One region of the Limosilactobacillus ingluviei str. Autruche 4 genome, then DNA from elsewhere that is predicted to be linked to it. Evidence: predicted binding sites of a transcription regulator. Region 1 holds the regulator's gene; each other region holds the start of a gene.
The links. Region 1 encodes HrcA, which represses chaperone genes, less so after heat shock. Its sites were predicted from a motif close to TTAGCACTCNNNNNNNNNGAGTGCTAA; they were not measured.

Region 1 (3,280 bases):
AAGTGCAGGGGGCCATTTTCACCAGACGTGATAAATGGCAGGCTGATTTGCGCTTCTTGTACCCCGGACAGATCCTTCTTTGCCTTTTCAGCGGCATCCTTCAGCCGTTGCAAGGCCATCTTGTCTTGGGACAGGTCAATCCCGTTTTCAGCCTTAAATTCAGCGACCAGCCAATCCATGATCTTTTGGTCAAAGTCGTCCCCACCAAGGTGCGTGTCCCCGTTCGTGGACAAGACTTGGAAGACCCCGTCCCCTAATTCAAGGATGGAAACGTCAAACGTCCCCCCACCAAGGTCGTAAACCAGGATCTTTTCATCTTTTTCTTGCTTGTCTAAGCCGTAAGCCAACGATGAAGCAGTTGGTTCGTTAATGATCCGCTTCACGTCCAAACCAGCAATCTTCCCGGCATCCTTCGTTGCTTGCCGTTGAGCATCGTTAAAGTAGGCTGGCACCGTGATGACAGCTTGCGTAACCGTGTCGCCAATGTAGTCTTCGGCATACTTCTTCAGGTATTGCAAAATCATCGCTGAAATTTCTTGCGGCGTGTATTGCTTCCCTTCGATGTCAACCGTGTAGCCGGCTTCACCCATGTGGCTCTTGATCGACTTAATCGTGTTCGGGTTGGTAATTGCTTGGCGCTTGGCCACTTCCCCAACTTGAACTTCCCCGTTCTTAAAGGAAACTACGGACGGGGTCGTCCGGCCCCCTTCAGGGTTGGTAATAATCTTTGGTTCGTTACCTTCCATTACGGCAACGGCAGAATTGGTCGTCCCGAGGTCAATCCCGATAATCTTGTTACTTGCCATTTTCTTACCTTCTTTTTTCTAAAATTATTGTGCAACAATCACCATGGCGGGCCGGAGTACCCGGTCCTTTAACACGTAGCCCGCTTGCAGGACTTGGACTACCGTGTCCGGTGTTTGACCATCCGCAACCGGTACTGTTTGAACCGCTTGGGAGGTTTGGGGATCAAACGGCTTGTTGAGCGCGTCGATTTCTGTTACCCCATGGTCCTGCAAAGCTTTTTCCAGGTGATCGTGAACCATTTGAATGCCCTTTTTCAATTGCTGACCGCTTTCGTCGGTCACTTCAATTTCCAAAGCCCGCTTCAAATTATCTAAGACCGGCAAAATCCCCTTAGCGAGGTCTTGCCCATCGTATTTTAACAGTCCTTCGCGTTCCTTGGCAAAACGCTTGGTCATGTTTTGAATTTCAGCTTGGGCCCGCAAGTACTGGTCGTCTTTTTCCGCGACTTGCGCTTGTAAGTCTGCCACTTGCTTGGCCAAGTCCGTTTGTTGCTCTTCTGCGGATGCGGCTTGCGCTTCGGTCGTTGCTTCCTCGGCTTGCGCCGCAGTCTCTGCTGCTTGAGCGGCGGATTGTTGTGCCGCTTGCTTTTCTTCTGCCATCTAACCCCTCCTAGGAATCATAGTAATGATGATAGTAGTTTAACAACCGTTTTGCAAGTTCATGGCGAAAGGCATCCACCAACCCAATCGTGCGGGCATATGACATTTGCGCCGGCCCTAAGACGGCAATGATGCCTTCCCCATATTGATCAACCTGATACTTCGCCGTGATCAGCGCATAGTCATCTAACAACTTATCCTTGGCGATTTCCGAACCAATCTTGACGGTTACCTCATCACCCGCGGTATCCAGATCAATCATTGACGACAAACGCTCACTTTGGTCCAGCAATTCATAAATCGCCTTCATCGCTTTGCCATCCTTATGCTCGTCCATTCCCAAGAGATTAAACCGGCCGCCAACGTAAAAGCGCTCGCCGGCAGCCCGGTTCACCACCGTATCAAAGATCCGCAAGAACCCTTCTGGCTGTGCCAAATACTGGGTCAGCTGCACCGGAATGTCTTGATTGAGGCGCTTGACCACTTCAGTCAGTGGCAAGCCCACCAACTGATCATTAATCAAGCGGATCACTGCTTCCAACGCTTCTGGATCAACGCGTTTGGGAATCGTAAAGGATTGGCTTTCAACTTCGCCACTATCCGTCACTAAAATCCCCAAGACGCGGGAATTCCCCAGGTCCACCAATCGAAACCCACTCAACCGCACATTTTGCTGTTCGGGCTTCAGAGTAAACGCGGTATAGGACGTCAAGTTGGATAAAATCTCTGCCGAATGGGAAACAATTTCATCAATCTTTTGGAATTCCGTCCCCAAGGAATTGTGAATCATTGCCGAATCCGTTGCGGAAATCGTCGCTGGATCCAAGAGGTGATCAACATAATAGCGATACCCCTGCTTGGAGGGCACCCGTCCCGAAGAAGAATGTTCCTTTTTCACCAGCCCTTCATGTTCGAGGACCACCATTTCATTACGAATCGTCGCCGAACTGACTTTAAAAGGCAATACCTCCGCCAAAAGCTTGGAGCCGACCGGTTGACCAGTGACGGTGAACTGACGTACAATCGCCTGGAGGATCAACTCTTGCCGTTGTGTTAGCATCTCATCACTTCCTTTTAGCACTCTTGGTTGCTAAGTGCTAAACACAATTAATAATATACCAACCTCACCGGTAAAAGTCAACAAAAGTCAAAGTATTTGGAGAAATTTTATGTCACAAGAAAAAGCGCGCTATATCAAGCCCCAAAGTGCCGTCGAGGCCATGGAGCTGATTCAAAAGCTCTTTAATCAATACCGTAATGCCCCCCTCACCCAAGAATTACTGACCTACCACCTGAATTTACTGACCCGGCTGCAAACCGACATCAAAACCGCCGCCGAACAAGCCGGCGATCCCAAACTGTTGACGGGCTTGCAAACGATGACGGCAGCGATGCAATCGTGGTCGGGGATTCGCTTTAGCGGGCGGCCCTTTCCCGGGAAGTTGCGCCACTTTAAATTAGACACCGATTCCCACCCGCACTTTAAAACCCAAGTGCACAAGATCAAAGGGACTGCCAGCCACCGTAGTAAGCGGCATTAATAGACTATAAACGCCCAGCCTTCACCACCATGAAAGCTGGGCGTTTGGTTTAAGCGGGTTTCACAATCGTCCAGGTGGCTTCGCCTTGGCGATTGACTAGTTGCAAGCGCAATGGCAAAGCCGCTTGCTGGGCAATACTCAGCGCTTGGGGATGGATTACCTGCGCCCCGGCCGAATGCGCCAATTGTTGATAGGTCAAAGTCGTCGTTAACGTCGGCCCCGTGACTTGCTTTAACCGCAGTGACTTCGCCGGACTCACATCGACAAAAAAATCCAACCGTTGGGCCCCAAAAGCTGCCGCTAAGACCGCCGCCGTAATGTCCGAGCCGCCCA
Region 2 (3,280 bases), on a different contig from region 1:
AACAAAGGGAAACATGATGGCCAATTGCCCATAGACTGACGCGCGCAACAAAGCCCGTAACTGGGTCCGTAAGATCACCGGTTCCGCCAGGAGCCGCCGAATGCCCCGGTCAGTGACTAAATTGGCACCTGGCTGTTTGTCAGCCCCCAGATCCTGAACCCGAATCACGACCCGGTGCTTAGGCATGGCCAACAACGCCGCCTTATACGCGGCAACTTGCTCCTCTTCCGTAACGGGCCGGGCCGGATCTAAAAACAAGTACTCACTCCGGTACAAACCGATCCCTTCGGCCCCGGCTTGCGCCAATTGTTTTAATTCCGCCGGCAACGTTACATTGGCCGCAATTTGGTACCGACTACCATCCACAGTCACAGTCGTCGCAGTCGCCAAGGCGCCTAATTCTTGTTGCTTACGTTGATACTGCGCAGCCAAGCGCTGGTAGTGGTCAATCTCTTGGGGCGTGGGTTGCAAAATCAGCTTGCCATGCTCACCATCCACAATCGCCACCATATCTTCAGCGGCTTGGGTAGTTGCTGAATGCGTTCCTACTACCGCTGGCAACCCCAATTCGGCCACTAACAGGGCCGAATGGGCCGTTGCGCCCCCTTGATCAGTTACCACCCCCGCCACTAACCGGGGATCAAAACTGGCCACCAAACTGGGACTGACCTGATGGGCGACGATCACGGCCCGGTGATCCAACCGGGGCATCGTTGTCCGGTCTAAGAGGTGGCCAAGCAAGCGATGGCCCACATCTTGTAAGCTGGTCAACCGGGCTTGCTGGGCCCGACTGGGGGTCAGCCCAGCTTGTTCGTCCAGGTAGGCTTGTACCGCACTGGCCGCGGTAATTTTTTCACTTACCACCCGCCGGCTGAGGGTCGCTTGAAATTGCCAATCGTTAATTAACGCCAGTTGAGCTTGTAAGGTCTCTTGGACCTCATTGCCGTAATTGGCGCTGGCTTGCCGGGAGATTTGGGTCAGTTCATCTGCGGTAATACGAAAAGAATCATGAAGCCGTTCGACCTCATGATTCACATCGGTTGTTATTTGCTGTTCAACTGGCCCTTTGGCATCCCCCAACAGGTGCACCGGTGCAATCACAATTCCACCACTGGCGGCAATCCCGCTGAGTAATTTTGACATCTTAGCCAGCCAAGCCTTCCTTGGCCATCGTTTCAGCAATTGCTGCGATTGCTTCTGCTTCGTCGTCCCCATCAGCTGAGATGGTAACGTCAGCGTTTTGGCCAACCCCAAGGGACATAACCCCCATGATGGACTTCAGGTTTACGCTCTTGCCGTTGTAAGTCAACGTAATGTCGGAGGCAAACTTTGAAGCAGTTTGAACCAAGATCGTAGCTGGGCGGGCGTGAATCCCAGTTTCAGCAGTAATGTTAAAATCGCGTTTTTCCATTGTAATCAGTCTCCTTAGCACAATAAAGATTGTTGTTCGTATTGGCAAGCTCAACCAACACGCACCTTTAAAACCAATTGTAGCAATTGTAAGCGGTAAATACAAGAAACTTCCCGACCGAATTCCAGAAAGCCGGCCGGCCCAAGCCAAATTAAGTCTGCTAACAAGAGAACTTAATTTTCTTCATTTACTTGCCGGTGATAATGAACTTCCCCACCGCGATGCGCTTCGCCCACAATTTGGGTCTTATACTGGTACTCGCGGTAAGCCACTTGAAAGGCCATAAATTCGGCAGGTGTAATTACCAATTCATCCCGCTTTCCCGTCCGCAAGGCTTCTAATTCTGCCATGTAGTCCATGTCATCCCCCCTTCCCCGTTACTTAAGATTTTAGCACATTCCTGAATCCCCCCTTTAGCATTCAGTCCTGATGAGTGCTAAAATTTAGGTAACCGTTCACGAAAACTGGAACACTAATTACTTGCTTTCAAACCGAAAGTCAGTATAATTAGAGCCAATAGTCAAGAAAGGTCAAAAAATTGACCGCCGGCAAGGGGGAACCATACAGTGAAATGTCAAATCTGTCAGCAAAACCAAGCAACAATTCATCTTCAGATGATGAACGGCCAAAAGATGCAGATCGACCTCTGCCAAAGCTGTTATGAAAAATTACAAAACCAACAAATGCAAATGTTAAATGGGGGTAGTGATATGAATAATGCCTTTGGGTTTGCAAACCTGGATGATTTTATGAACGCAATGAGCAACATGCAAAATCAAGCAGCCAACAACAGCCAAAGCCAACGCCAAGGCGGCAATAACCGCCGGGGGAAAGGGGTCTTAGGGCAATTCGGGATCAATATGACTGACCTGGCCCGCCAAGGCAAGATCGACCCGGTCATTGGACGAGATAAAGAAATCCACCGGGTCATCGAAATTTTAAACCGGCGGACCAAGAACAACCCGGTCTTAATCGGGGAAGCCGGGGTCGGGAAGACTTCCGTCGTCGAAGGGCTCGCCACGGCGATCGTATCTGGTGAAGTGCCAGAAAAGCTGGCTAATAAGGAAATCATTCGTTTGGACGTAGTCTCCTTGGTCCAAGGCACCGGGATTCGGGGCCAATTCGAAAAGCGGATGCAACAATTGATCGATGAAGTCTCCAAGAACCATAACATCATCCTCTTCATCGACGAAATCCATGAAATCATGGGGGCCGGCAATGCTGAAGGTGGCATGGACGCTGGCAACGTCTTAAAGCCCGCCTTAGCCCGGGGTGAATTCCAACTGATCGGGGCCACGACCTTAAACGAATACCGCAAGATCGAAAAGGACGGCGCCCTGGCCCGGCGGTTCCAACCGGTGGAAGTTGCGGAACCAAGCGTGGAAGAAACGATTAAGATTCTGGAAGGGATCAAGAGCCGCTACCAAGATTACCACCACGTCAAGTACACTGACGATGCCTTAGTGGCAGCCGTTAAACTGTCCGACCGCTACATCCAAGACCGCTACTTGCCGGACAAGGCGATTGACCTGCTGGACGAAGCGGGTTCGCGGAAGAATTTGACCCTCAAGAATGTCGATCCAAATGCTATTGAAAATCAAATTCACACGGCTGAAGCCCACAAGCAACAAGCCGTTGAGAGTCAAGACTACGAAAAGGCCGCCTTCTACCGGGACCAAGTGGAAAAATTAACCAAGGCCAAGAAGGAAGCCGAAGAAAATAAGGTGACTGACGAAGCCGTCGTGGACGTGGCCGACATGGAACACATTGTCGAAGAAAAGACCAACATTCCGGTCGGTGACTTGCAAAAGCAAGAACAAAACCAACTTCGGGACTTAGATCAAGAATTGGAAAAGCACGTCATTGGCC
Region 3 (3,280 bases), 310 kb from region 1:
CGCTAACCGTTCTTGGAGCTTTTCTTTGTCAAAGTCAGAGGAAGTTTCGGCAATGGCCTTCTTGATTTGTTCAACCCGGTCAGCAATTGCGGCCTTGTCCCCGGCCCCGTCAACGATCGTCGTGTTGTCCTTAGTAACCGTTACCTTGTTGGCTGAACCAAGTTGGTCAATCGTCGCGTCCTTTAATTGCATCCCTAAGTCATCAGAGATCACCGTCCCACCGGTCAAGACTGCGATGTCTTCCAGTTGGGCCTTGCGCCGGTCACCAAAGCCTGGCGCCTTTACCGCTACCACGTTAAAGGTTCCCCGAATCTTGTTGAGAACCAAGGTTGGCAAGGCTTCACCCGTAATGTCATCGGCGATGATCAACAGGGCCCGACCTTCTTGCACAACGGATTGGAGCAGTGGCAAGATGTCTTGGATGTTGGCAATCTTCTTGTCCGTGATCAGGACGTATGGGTTGTCCAGGTTAGCTTCCATCTTGTCGTTGTCAGTAACCATGTATTGGGACATGTACCCGCGGTCAAAGCTCATCCCTTCAACCACGTCCACGCTGGTGTCCACCCCACGGGAGTCTTCAATCGTGATAACCCCGTCGTTACCAACCTTTTCCATTGCGTCCGCAATCAATTGGCCTACTTCTGGGTTTGCAGCAGAGATCGAAGCGATTTGTGCAATGTCATCCTTGGTCTTGACATCGTGACTCATCGTCTTCAATTCAGCCACGGCTGCGGCCGTAGCCTTTTCGATCCCGCGCCGGATGCCAACTGGGTTCGCCCCGGCCGTCACGTTCTTCATCCCTTCGTTGACGATCGCTTGGGTCAGGACCGTCGCCGTGGTCGTCCCGTCCCCGGCAATGTCGTTAGTCTTGGAAGCAACTTCAGAAACCAGCTTGGCCCCCATGTTTTCAAAGTGATCTTCCAATTCGATGTTCTTGGCAATCGTCACCCCGTCGTTAGTAATCGTTGGGGAGCCGTAGCTTTGTTCTAAGACCACGTTGCGGCCCTTTGGTCCAATCGTCGTCTTAACCGTGTCAGCTAACTTGTCAACCCCGCGCAACATTGCCCGACGTGCATCTTCAGCAAACTTCAATTCCTTTGCCATTCTTATTTCACCTCAAATTAATTTCAAACTTAATCAATTGGCCAACTTAATCGTGGCGGTTAATCAATCACGGCCACCAGGTCTTTTTCGTGAACGACCAGGTACTTTCCCCCGTCGTATTCAACTTCCCGGCCGGCGTACTTATCAAAGAGGACCTTATCGCCTTCCTTAACGCTTACGGCAACGTGTTGACCATTGTCCAAGGTCCGCCCTTCACCGACAGCAACAACCTTCCCCGTCGTAGGCTTGTCCTTGGCGTTGGAAGCTAACACAATGCCCCCAACCGTCTTTTCTTCTTCTTCAGCTTTCAGAACTACGCGATCTCCTAATGGCTTTAACACGTTAATCCCTCCATATAATAATTCTAGTTTCCGTAATTTTAGCACTCCTGGTTGAGGAGTGTTAGCACTCAACCTCGTTCAGTGCTAATTACATTTTCTACTATAACACGGTTCAGTCAGATTGCAACCAAAAAGTTTGACCTTTTTTGACGTATTGGCCGAGCGATTGGTAGAGCGCCGTTGGCATCGGTATCAAAAAAGCTGCCCCAGCTCAGCTGGAACAGCGCTAACGAACCCAAGCCACACCCGCTTGGGAAAAGCGGCGAACTAATCTTGCCCCTTGTTGCTTTCAATAAAGTAAATCAAGGTTTGCAATTCATTCGTCAAATCAATATTTTGGACTTGGACATCCTTGGGAACTGACAACCGGACTGGAGTAAAGTTTAAGATCCCGTGAACCCCCGCTTCAACGAGTTCATCCGTCACGGCCTGGGATTTTTCCCCGGGCACGGTTAAAATGACCGCGTCAATTTGTTGTTCTTTAATCTGCTTCTTTAATTCAGACGCCGGATAAACCGGAATCCCACTCTTGATCGTATTCGCCAATTCCGGCTTCGGATCAAAGGCCGCGCTGATCCGTAAGTTGGTGCTTTGGTGGAAATTGTAATTCATCAAGGCACTCCCCAGGCTCCCGACCCCGACTAAGGCGACACTGGTCAGCTTGTCTTGGTTCAAGATCCCCCGGAAAAACTTTAACAGGCTCTCGACATCATAGCCGTAGCCCCGCTTCCCTAATTCACCAAAGTAAGAGAAGTCCCGGCGAATCGTGGCAGAGTCAACTTGGACTGCCTCTGATAATTCAGTCGATGACACCCGCTTCTTATTGGCATTCAAGAGCACGTTCAAGTAACGGTAATAGACCGGCAGTCGCTTGGCTGTCGCCCGCGGAATTTTCCGAGATGGCATGTTCACATTCCCTCCTCAACTAAAAATTTATGGTTCTTGTGAATTTAGCATACAACTTATTCTAGCAATTCCCGGCTCCTTTGTGAACCTAATTGCAAGAAAAGTTATGGTTGGTTGGCAAAAAAGCATGGTAAAATTTGGATTGACTGAAGATAAGAACGGATAGAAAGATAGGTTTTGACAAAATGCTTGTATTGCAAACCCACGACGTCTTGCGCCGGTTTGGGGCGGACGTTTTATTTCACAATATCAACTTACAAATCAATGATCAGGCCCGGGTCGCCTTGGTCGGCCGCAACGGGGCAGGGAAGACGACCTTGCTCAAGATCCTGGCCCAAATTACCGAACCCGATGAAGGGACCCTGGCCGTCGGCAAAAACGTCACGATCGGTTACTTAGCCCAGGATCAAGGCCTCGACAGTCAAAATACGATTTGGGCCGAATTAGACGGCGTCTTTGCGCCGCTTCACGCGATGGAAAAGCGGCTGCACGCTTTAGAAGAACAGCTGGCCAGCGTGGATGCCACCAGTCCGGCCTACCAAGAAATTCTCAGCGAATATGATCGCTTGCAAACCAGCTTTAAAAAGCAGGACGGCTTTGCCATTGATTCCAAAATTCGCGGGGTCTTAACCGGCTTTGGCTTTAGCGAAGCCATGTATGAGATGCCGGTCAATTCGCTCTCCGGAGGGCAAAAGACCAAGTTGGCCCTGGCCAAAATCCTGCTCCAAGCCCCCAACTTGTTGATCCTCGACGAACCAACCAACCACCTTGACATGGGGGTTTTGAGCTGGTTGGAAGACTACTTAAAGGGGTATGCCGGGGCCTTATTAATCGTGTCGCACGACCGCTACTTCTTAGACAAGGTCGTTAATGAAGTCTATGACCTGGATAACAAAACGTTGACCCACTACACCGGGAACTACACTGCT

Region 2: the regulator HrcA is predicted to act here: its motif matches at 1,825-1,851, upstream of BN54_RS09625 (ATP-dependent Clp protease ATP-binding subunit).
Region 3: the regulator HrcA is predicted to act here: its motif matches at 1,507-1,533, upstream of groES (co-chaperone GroES).

What each region holds. Positions count from the first base shown of each region.
Region 1 covers NZ_HE997173.1:798,816-802,095, forward strand. The annotation lists gene dnaK (molecular chaperone DnaK) at 1-806, opposite strand, end outside; gene grpE (nucleotide exchange factor GrpE) at 831-1,406, opposite strand; gene hrcA (heat-inducible transcriptional repressor HrcA) at 1,417-2,466, opposite strand; gene BN54_RS03925 (hypothetical protein) at 2,576-2,947, shown strand; gene BN54_RS03930 (amino acid kinase family protein) at 2,997-3,280, opposite strand, start outside.
Region 2 covers NZ_HE997178.1:45,797-49,076, reverse strand. The annotation lists gene ptsP (phosphoenolpyruvate--protein phosphotransferase) at 1-1,143, opposite strand, end outside; gene BN54_RS09635 (phosphocarrier protein HPr) at 1,145-1,411, opposite strand; gene ykzS (protein YkzS) at 1,585-1,770, opposite strand; gene BN54_RS09625 (ATP-dependent Clp protease ATP-binding subunit) at 1,978-3,280, shown strand, end outside.
Region 3 covers NZ_HE997173.1:1,108,283-1,111,562, forward strand. The annotation lists gene groL (chaperonin GroEL) at 1-1,104, opposite strand, end outside; gene groES (co-chaperone GroES) at 1,164-1,445, opposite strand; gene BN54_RS05460 (redox-sensing transcriptional repressor Rex) at 1,713-2,351, opposite strand; gene BN54_RS05465 (ABC-F family ATP-binding cassette domain-containing protein) at 2,537-3,280, shown strand, end outside.